2 regions of the Achromobacter sp. D10 genome follow, and region 1 is predicted to be linked to the other one. Evidence: riboswitches for the same ligand, from Rfam matches in the RefSeq annotation. Region 1 holds a riboswitch; the other holds the start of a gene.
The links. Region 1 has a riboswitch for glycine ahead of gcvT (glycine cleavage system aminomethyltransferase GcvT). Riboswitches for the same ligand answer to the same signal wherever they lie in the genome.
Positions count from the first base shown of each region.

Region 2: linked by a shared signal. The riboswitch ahead of VCS63_RS20450 (D-amino acid dehydrogenase) and the one ahead of gcvT (glycine cleavage system aminomethyltransferase GcvT) in region 1 are both predicted to bind glycine.

Region 1 is NZ_JAYJLE010000012.1:100,062-104,988, forward strand. Features, by position in the region: gene gcvP (aminomethyl-transferring glycine dehydrogenase) at 1-1,464, opposite strand, end outside; gene gcvH (glycine cleavage system protein GcvH) at 1,568-1,945, opposite strand; gene gcvT (glycine cleavage system aminomethyltransferase GcvT) at 2,044-3,144, opposite strand; glycine riboswitch at 3,231-3,353, opposite strand; glycine riboswitch at 3,387-3,482, opposite strand; gene VCS63_RS24490 (ZIP family metal transporter) at 3,567-4,460, opposite strand; gene VCS63_RS24495 (superoxide dismutase) at 4,490-4,927, opposite strand, start outside.
Region 2 is NZ_JAYJLE010000007.1:257,420-262,346, reverse strand. Features, by position in the region: gene VCS63_RS20465 (NAD/NADP octopine/nopaline dehydrogenase family protein) at 1-641, shown strand, start outside; gene VCS63_RS20460 (3-hydroxybutyryl-CoA dehydrogenase) at 658-1,653, shown strand; gene ampC (class C beta-lactamase) at 1,670-2,806, opposite strand; glycine riboswitch at 2,959-3,050, shown strand; glycine riboswitch at 3,052-3,141, shown strand; gene VCS63_RS20450 (D-amino acid dehydrogenase) at 3,186-4,415, shown strand; gene VCS63_RS20445 (amidohydrolase family protein) at 4,555-4,927, opposite strand, start outside.

The DNA of each region.
Region 1 (4,927 bases):
CAGGTAGCGCAGCATGTCGGTTTCCGACTGCACGCTGGAGAACACCGGGTGCTTCAGGATGGCGCTTTCGCGCGTCACTGCGGCAGGAATGCCGCCCGCGGCGGCCGCGTCGAGCGCGTCGATGTCGAGCTCGACGTCGTCGCGTTCCAGGCCTGCAGCGAAAACGTTGACCAGCGCCTGCAGGTCAGCCACGGTCACGGTCTCGTCCAGAGACACCGCCAGGCGGGCGCCGTCGACACGGCGCAGGTTGATGTGCGCGCAATCGGCCGCGGTCAGGATGGCCGGGGTGGCGGCGCCGGTTTCCAGCAGCAGCGTGTCGAAGAAGGTGTCATTGACGACCTTCACACCCAGCTTGACCAGTTCGGCGCGCAGGATTGCGGTACTGCGCTGCACGCGCTCGGCGATGCGGCGGATGCCGACAGGGCCGTGCCACACGGCGTACATGCCGGCCATCACGGCCAGCAGCACTTGCGCGGTGCAGATATTGGAGGTGGCTTTCTCGCGGCGGATGTGCTGTTCGCGCGTTTGCAGCGCCAGACGCATCGCCGGGTTGCCCTGCGCATCCTTGGACACGCCGACCAGGCGGCCGGCCATGTTGCGCTTGAAGGCGTCCTTGCAGGCCATGAAGCCGGCATGCGGGCCGCCAAAGCCGAAGGGCACGCCAAAACGCTGCGCCGAACCGATAGCGATGTCCGCGCCCCACTCGCCCGGCGCGGCCAGCAGGGCCAGCGCCAGCAGATCCGTGGCGACGGCCACGATGGCGCCTTGTGCATGCGCGGCGTCGGCCAGCTTGCGGTAGTCAGCCACCGAGCCGGTGCTGTGCGGATATTGCAGCAGCACGCCGAAGCACTCGGGCAGGCCTTCGGCCTCGTCGCCGACGGTGATTTCGATATCCAGGCCTTCGGCCCGCGTGCGCACGACTTCGATGGTCTGGGGATGCACGTGGCGCGAAATGAAGAACACCGTGCTCTTCGACTTGGCGCTGCGGCGCGCCAGCGTCATGGCTTCCGCGGCGGCGGTGCTTTCATCCAGCAGCGAGGCGTTGGAAATATCCAGGCCGGTCAGGTCGGCGACCATGGTCTGGTAGTTCAGCAGAGCCTCCAGGCGGCCCTGCGAAATCTCGGGCTGGTAAGGCGTGTAGGCCGTGTACCAGGCGGGATTCTCAAGAATGTTGCGCAACACCACGTTCGGCGTCTGCGTACCGTAATACCCCTGGCCGATGTAGCTGCGGTAGACCTTGTTGCGGCCGGCGATCTGCTTCAGCTCGGCCAGCACGTCGGTTTCGCTGCGCGAAGCGGGCAGCGCCAGCGGAGCCTGGCTGCGGATCTTGGGCGGCACGACTTCTTCGATCAGGGCGTCCAGGCTGGCGCTGCCGATGACGGCAAGCATGGCGGCCTGGTCGGCGTCGGAAGGGCCGATATGGCGGGGGATGAAGTCGGTATGGGTGTCTAGGGCGCGCGACATGGGGAGATCTCGGGATAGCGGGTGTCGTCGGAGGACGGACGGTGTTGCATCTTGAGCAACGGGCGCGGAGCCTGTGCCTCCGCGCCCGTTGCCTACAAGCGGCTTAGCCGTTGGCGACGGCTTCGTAGCCAGCGGCGTCGAGCAACTTGTCGGCGTCCGCGGCATTGACCGGCTTGATCTTGAAGATCCAGGCGGTGAAAGCCGATTCGTTGATCAGGTTGGGGTTGTTTTCCAGCTCTTCGTTGAACGCGACGATCTCGCCGGCCACGGGAGCGTAGATGTCCGAAGCGGCCTTGACCGACTCGACCACGCCCGCGGTTTCACCGGCGTTCAGCTTCGCGCCGACCTTCACGTCGCCAACGAAGACCAGGTCACCCAATTGATCCTGGGCGGTATCGGTGATGCCGACGACGAACACATCGCCCTCGGCTTTGACCCATTCATGGGACTCGGTGTACTTGCGATCGGTGGGCAGACTCATGGGAACTCCTGAGGGAATGCGGGTAGATGAATGGTGTTGCGCGCCTCGCGCGGGCGACCGTCGCCCAGGGGGCCGGCGGCTCGCGCGAAGCTTCGAGTTTACGAGTGTTCGACCGCTTTGCCGTTACGCACGAACGGCAATTTGCAAGCCAGGGCCGGCACCCATTTGCCGCGGATGTCGACCTCGACCGTGTCACCCGGCTTCACGCCTTGCGGCAGGCGGGCGAAACCGATGGAGACGCCCAAGGTAGGCGACATGGTGCCGCTGGTGAGTTCGCCCATGCCGTCCTTGGTGCGCACGGCCATGTGCGCGCGCATGACGCCGCGCTCTTGCAGCTTCAGGCCGATGAAGGCGGCGGGGGTGGCGAATTGCTCCAGCGCGTCGCGGCCAATGAAGCGGCGCTCGGCGTTCTTCAGGGAGACGGTCCAGGTCAGGCCGGCCTGGTCGGGCTGGGTCAGCTCGTCCATGTCCTGGCCATAGAGATTCATGCCGGCTTCCAGGCGCAGCGTATCGCGCGCGCCCAGCCCGCAGGGACGCACGCCCTGGGCAACCAGATCGCGCCACAACTGCACGACCTCGGTAGCGGGCAGCACGATCTCAAAGCCGTCTTCACCGGTGTAGCCGGTACGGGCCACCAGGGTGTCGTCGCCAACGCGGGCGGCCACGAAGGGGGTCAGCGGCTCGCTGGCGACCTGCCATGCCGGGCGGGCAGCCCAGACCTTGGCGCGGGCGTTCGGGCCCTGCACGGCCACCATGGCCAGATCGCGGCGCGGCGTAATGGCGACGTCGAACTGGCCAGCCTGCTTGACGCGCTGCATCCAGGCCACGTCCTTGTCGGCCGTGCCGGCGTTGACCACGACGCGCCATTCGTCGGCGGCGAAGAAGTAGATGATCAGGTCGTCGATGACGCCGCCTTGCGGATTCAGCATGCAGCTGTACAGCGCCTTGCCCGGCACGGTCAGCTTGGCCACGTCGTTGGCGACCAGGCGTTGCAGGAACGCGAAAGCGTCCGGGCCGGCCACGTCGACGTTCAGCATGTGCGACACGTCGAACATGCCGGCGTCCTGGCGCACGGCATGGTGTTCTTCCAGCTGCGAACCGTAGGCCAGCGGCATGTCCCAGCCGCCGAAATCGACCATTCGGGCGCCAGAGGCGATGTGTTCTTCGGCCAGCGGGGTGCGTTTGAGGGTTGCGGACATGCGCGGAAACTCCGGGGCGGCAATGTTGCCAGGGTTACGGAATGCCTGTGGTGCGTAACGGCCTGCGCCGGCACTACGGCTGAATCTTCCGCCCCTCTGTCCTTTTGCCTGAGAGTTGCCCCGCGTGGCGGGTTTGCACCTTCGGCGCCTGGGCTGCTCGACATGTCCCTATTTCAGGGGCGGCGCCAGGTCTCTCCAGAGTGCTGTTTTGCCGCGTCCACATGGTGAAAACCGGGACGGAGCAAGCATGGGCGGTATGGGTTACCTGAGCGATTCCGGGCGAATTGCGCCTTCGGCGGCGGCCGGACGTACAGGCCGCTCTCTCCCGCAACATGCGTGACAGCGGCGCAAGCATACAACGAAAGCCGCAGCCAGGGAATGCCCCGCCCTTGCGGCCTGCCCGCGTCTTTGCGGGCCCGGTGCTAGCCCAGCGCCGTGTCCAGCAGCATCATCAACACGAATCCCAGCATCAGCCCGCAGGTCGCGTAAACCTCATGCCCCTTGCGATGCGATTCCGGAATGATTTCGTGGCTGATCACGAACAGCATGGCGCCGGCGGCAAAGCCCAGCCCCCAGGGCAGCAGCGGTTCGGACCAACCGACCACGGCCGCGCCCAGCACGGCGCCCAGGGGTTCGACCAACCCCGACAACATGCCCAACGCCACCGCGAACGCGCGCTGGTAACCCGCGGCCAGCAGCGCCACCGCCACCACCAGCCCCTCGGGAATGTCCTGGATCGCAATTCCGGTGGCCAGCGCGGTGCCGCGCATGGCGTCGTTGCCCGCGTAACCCACGCCGATGGCCAGGCCCTCGGGCAGATTATGGAGAGTGATGGCAAAGACAAACAGCCAGGTGCGGCGCAGACGGTGGGCCTCGATGCCTTCCCTGCCCTTGATGAAGTGCTCATGCGGCAGGGTGCGGTCCATAAGCAACAGCACGGCAGCCCCCAGCAGCACGGCGGCGCCCACGGTCAAGCCGGCGCCCCAGGGACCGTAGCCCAGGTCGCGGCTTGCGGCGATGCCTGGCGCCACCAACGAAAATGCGCTGGCCGCCAGCATGACGCCGGCCCCGAAGCCGAACATGCTGTCCTGCATTTTCTGCGGAATGCTGCGGGCGAACAGAATGGGCACGGTACCCAGCGCCGTGGCCGCGGCGGCCACCAGCCCGCCCAGGAGGGCATCGGCCACGTGCGGCGCGCGCACGTCCAGATAGGCCCACAGCTGGTGCAGGCCCAGGCAGGCCACCAATACCGCCAACGTCCACACGCTAATGCTGGTGGCCGCTGGCCGCACGCGATGACGGCTGAAGGTGTTCATGTGCCGCTGCCTCCTTGCGAGAGATGCGCTCAGCGCCGAGCCGCCGCGTAGCGGCGCGCCACTTCAGGCCAGTTCACGACATTGTAGAAGGCGCCGATGTACTCCGGCCTACGGTTCTGATACTTGAGGTAATAGGCGTGCTCCCACACGTCCAGGCCCAGGATGGGCGTGTTGCCCTGCATCAGCGGACTGTCCTGGTTGGCGCTGCTTTCGACCGTCAGCTTGCCCGCGGGCGTGACGGAGAGCCAGGCCCAGCCGCTGCCGAAACGCGTGAGCGCGGCCTTGGTAAAGGCGTCGCGGAAGGCCGCCAGCCCGCCCAGGTCCGCTTCGATAGCCCCGGCCAACTCGCCGTCCGGCTCGCCGCCGCCTTCGGGTGACATGACGGACCAGAACAGGCTGTGGTTCGCATGGCCGCCGCCATGGTTGCGCACGGCACCGCGGACGGCTTCAGGCAGCTGTTCCAGCCG
Region 2 (4,927 bases), on a different contig from region 1:
TCAGCGGCTACGCCACTCGTCTGCCCACGGGTGTGTTCCCGCGCCGGTTGTCGGAGCACGCGCTGGCGGTCGTCCAGCGCGCCTACGCCAGCATCGAACCCATAGAAGACGGGCTTTCCGGCGCGCTGATGAATGCCGGCCCCATCATCCATCCTCCGCTCATCATGATGAACGCGGGTCCGCTCGAACACTTCGACAAGTGGGACATCCACAACGAAGGCACCCAAGCCTCCATACGGCGCGTGACCGACGCGCTGGACGCGGAGCGCATTGCCATTCGCGTGGCCCTGGGCTATGCCGCCCCGCACTTTCCGCTGTCCGACCACTACGCCGCCGAAGGCGACGAATGGATGTACGGCCGCGGCGCCCATGGCAGGCTCACCGACAGCGGGGATTGGCGCGAAGACATCGATCTGCACACCCACCGCTACATGCTCGAGGACACGCGGCTGGGTCTGTCATTCCTGGTGTCCGCCGGCCGTTGGGCGGGCGTGCCCACCCCCGTGGCGCAAGGACTCCTGAGCCTGGCCAGCGCCGTTACCGGCCGTGACCTCTATGCCGAAGGTCGCACGCTGGAACGCCTGGGCCTGGACCGCCTGTCGCGCGACGATATGCGCAAACTGCTGGCTGAAGGCTGCTGATACAAGGATGCAAGCCATGAACCAAAAACTGTGCGTGATCGGCGCTGGCCGCATGGGCGTGGGCATCACGCTGTCATACGTCCATGCCGGCCTGGACGTCACGCTGATAGACATCAAGCCGCGCACGGCCGCCGAGCAGGCCGAGTACTTTGCCCGCGTGCGGGACGATCTGCGCCGCGAGCTCTCCATCCTGTCCAGGCTGGGCTTGCTCGATGCCGCCCAAGCGGAGATTGCGCTGGCGCGCGTGCATCTATGCTCGCGCGAGGATGCGCAAGCAGACCTGCGGCAGGCGCGCGCGGTGTTCGAAGCCGTGCCCGAACGCCTGGACGCCAAGCGCGACGCCTTTCTGTGGCTGGGGTCGGCCTGCGCGCCCGACACCATCATCGCATCCACCACGTCCACCTTTCTAGTTACCGAGCTGGCAGAGCTGGTGCAGGACCCAAAGCGCTTCCTGAACGCGCACTGGCTCAACCCCGCCTACCTGATACCGCTGGTGGAGGTGAGCCGCGGCCCCCAGACCAGCGATGCCGCGACGCAGGGATTGATGGAATTGCTGCGCCAGGCGGGCAAGAAGCCGGTGCAATGCGCCCCTGCCGCCGGCTACATCGTGCCCCGCATCCAGGCGCTGGCCATGAACGAAGCGGCCCGCATGGTCGAGGAAGGCGTAGCCAGCGCCGAAGACATCGACACGGCCGTGCGCCTGGGCTTCGGCCTGCGCTTCTCGGTCCTGGGACTGCTGGAATTCATAGACTGGGGCGGCGGCGACATCCTCTACTACGCCTCGCGCTATCTCGCCGACGCCATCGATCCGCGCTTCGCCTCGCCCGCCGTCATCGCCCGCAACATGGAACAAGGGCGCAACGGACTGCGCGACGGCCAGGGCTTCTACGACTACGCCGGCATGGACGTGAACGCCTACAAGATGGAGCGGCTGGCACAGCTGTGCAAGCGGCTGGAAGTGATGGAGCTGCTGCCCCGCTACGACGCGGCGAGGCAGCCGCCTGCGCGCTAGTCCCGGGGCTGCGCGCCTACTTGTCCAATTCGCCCAGGATCCGGTACGCCAGCCGGACCCTGGCCTCGTTCGGATAGTTGCGGTTGGCCAGTATCACGATGCCCAGGCGCTTGGACGGCACGAACGCCACATAGCCGCCGAAACCGTTGGTCGAGCCCGTCTTGTTGATCCACACGGCTTGCTGCGGCGGCAGCGGCGGGTTCAACGCGGCCACCGGCTGGCTCTGGCTGTTGTAGTTGCCGGCATTGGCCGTCAGCAAGGCGTCCAGCGTCGCCGGATAGCGCAGTTGTTCCCAGGCCAGGTCCTGGACCATGTCGCCCAGTTGGTAATAGCCGACGTGCGTCTGCCCGATCGCATCGCGTAGTTCGGCATTGGTGACGTTCAAGCCCATGTTCGCGTCGACAAAGCGGATCAGGTCGCGCGCGCTGGTCTTCACGCCGTAGGCCTCGTCCGCCAGCACGCCCGGATTCACGCGCACGGGCGCATTTTGCTTGTTGTAGCCCTGCGCATAGTCTGCCATTCGCGCGGCGGGCACGTCGATGTAGGTGCTGGTCAGGCCCAGCTTGGGAAACAGGTCCCGCTCCATCGCCGCCTTGAACGGCTGGTTCAGGCTCTTGGCGGCGACCACGCCCAGCATGCCGATGCTGGGGTTGGCGTAGGTACGGTACGTGCCGGCGGGATGCTCGGGCTTCCAGTTCTTGAGATAAGCCATCAGCTGCGCCTGGTTCTTGATGGCGTCGGGCACCTGCAAGGGGAAGCCGCCGGTCGTATGCGTGCCCAGGTTGATCAGGCTCAGTTTGGCGAAGTCGCTGCCGGCGAGTTCGGGCAGGAACTTGGCCGGGCTGTCGCCCAGGGCCAGGCGGCCGCGCGCCTGTGCATAGGCCGCCAGGGTCGCCGTGTAGGTCTTGCTGATGGACCCGACCTCGTAGAGCGTGTCGCTGCCGGCGGGCTTGCCCGTTTCCCTGGACGCCACGCCGTAGTTGTAGAAGCGCTGCGTGCCGTCCTGGGTCACGGCGACCGACATCCCGGGGATGTCGTGTTCGCGCATGACGGCCTGGACCGCCTCGTCGATCTTGCGGTCCGCGTCGGCCTGGCCGGCCTGCGCCAGTGCGCTGCCGCCGACCATCAGCGCAAACCATCCCGTGCGCAGCATGCTATTCAAGCGCATTCTCGTCATTCCCTGTCGTGTCGAATCCGTGGCGCCGCAACGGCGGCGCGCATGCATCGTAACGCGGCGCGGTGTCCCATTGGTACTAACCCTTGGTCTCATTCCCGGGGATTTTGGCTATTCTCGGCTCGTCGATCCAAAACCTCGCAGAAGAGACCTGCCCCAGCGACAGGCGCCGACGGAGCAACCGCCCCGGAAACTCTCAGGCAAACAGGACTGCGCGGTCTAGACAATCTGGAGAGAGGCGCGATGCGCCCACCGAAGGGGAACCCGCCGCCGCCCGCGCCGCGGGTGAAGCTCTCAGGTACAGAGACAGATGGGGTGCTGCGGCCGGGTGGCCGCGGCCACTCAATCTGGAGCCATCATGCCCCGCATCGCCATCATTGGCGCCGGTATCACCGGCGTCACGTCCGCCTATGCCCTGAGCAAACTGGGATACCACGTCACCGTCTACGACCGCCAGCGCTATCCCGCCATGGAGACCTCCTACGCCAACGGCGGCCAGTTGTCGGCCAGCAACGCCGAAGTCTGGAACAGCACCGCCACCGTCATGAAGGGCCTGCGCTGGCTCGGCCGGCATAACGCGCCGCTGCTGCTCAATCCCAGATTCAGCTGGCACAAGTATTCCTGGCTGGCGCAATTCATCGGGCAGATCCCAAACTACCGCCGCAACACCATCGAGACCACCCGGCTGGCCATCGCCGCGCGCCAACACCTATATGCCATGGCCGAAGAAGAAGGCATCGATTTCGACCTGGAGCGCCGCGGCATCCTGCACATCTATCACGACGCCGCCAGCTTCGAGACCGCGCGCCGCGCCAATGCCTTGTTGCAGGAAGGCGGGCTGGAGCGCTACGCGGTATCGCCCGAAGAAGCGCGCAACATCGAACCCACATTGACGACCACCTGCTACGGCGGCTTCTACACGCCGTCCGACGCCACGGGCGACATCCACAAGTTCACCAGCGGCCTGGCGCGCGCTTGCGAACGCCGGGGCGTGCGCTTCGCGCAGGATGCCGACATCCGCAACATCAGCGTGGACGGCGCGCCGTACGTGCTCGACGTCGCGCGCGAGGGCGGCACGCGCCGCGAACAACACGAAGCCGACGCCATCGTCGTCTGCGCCGGCGCCGTCAGCCGGCAATTCGCGAAACAGCTGGGCGACACGGTCAACATCTACCCCGTCAAGGGCTACTCCATCAGCGTGCACCTGGACGACGCGCCCAGCCAGGCTGCCGCGCCCCGTGTCAGCCTGCTGGACGAGGCCGCCAAGATCGTCACCAGCCGGCTGGGCGACCGCTTCCGCGTGGCTGGCACGGCCGAGTTCAACGGTTTCAACATGGACATTCGCGCCGAACGCGTACAGCCGCTGGTGGATTGGACCCGCAAGCACTTCCCCGGCGTCCGCACCTCGCGCGTGGTGCCCTGGTGCGGACTACGCCCCATGACCCCCAGCATGATGCCCCGCGTCGGCCCTGGAAAACGGCCCGGCGTGTTCTACAACACGGGACATGGGCATCTGGGGTGGACCTTGTCAGCGGCGACCGCGCAGATGCTGGCGGCGAGCGTGCAGGAAGGGGTGGGCGAGGCTTGAGCGGATGGGCGCGGCGCTCGGGTAGGACTGAATTCAGACCATATTGAGCAGGCGACCTGTGCGGATACTCTGGCCATAAGAATCAGATCGCCAACTCGCCGCGTAAGAGCATTGCGAAAAACGGGTGCTCCGGCACAGCCTAGTTTTCGGCCAGCGCGGTCTCCTTCCTATTCTTATCATCCGCGGAGACAAGCATGGAGGAATTCGGCTCCACCGTACTGTTCTGGCCAAACACACCATTGTTCTTGCACACCTGCCCCTCCTTCATCACCAGGACTATCCCGTCCGGATCGACCAACAGCGACAGGTCCTTCAACGGATCGCCGTCGACCATGACCACGTCCGCCAGGTAGCCTGGGCGCAGCATGCCCAGCTCGTCCGGCCGTTGCATGATCTCGCCGCCCAACCGGGTGGCGGACATCAGCGCCTCGGCCGGGGTCATGCCGATGTAATCGACGAAGTACTGGAGGTCGCGGGCATTGGTGCCGTGGGGCATCCAGGCAAAGCCGTAG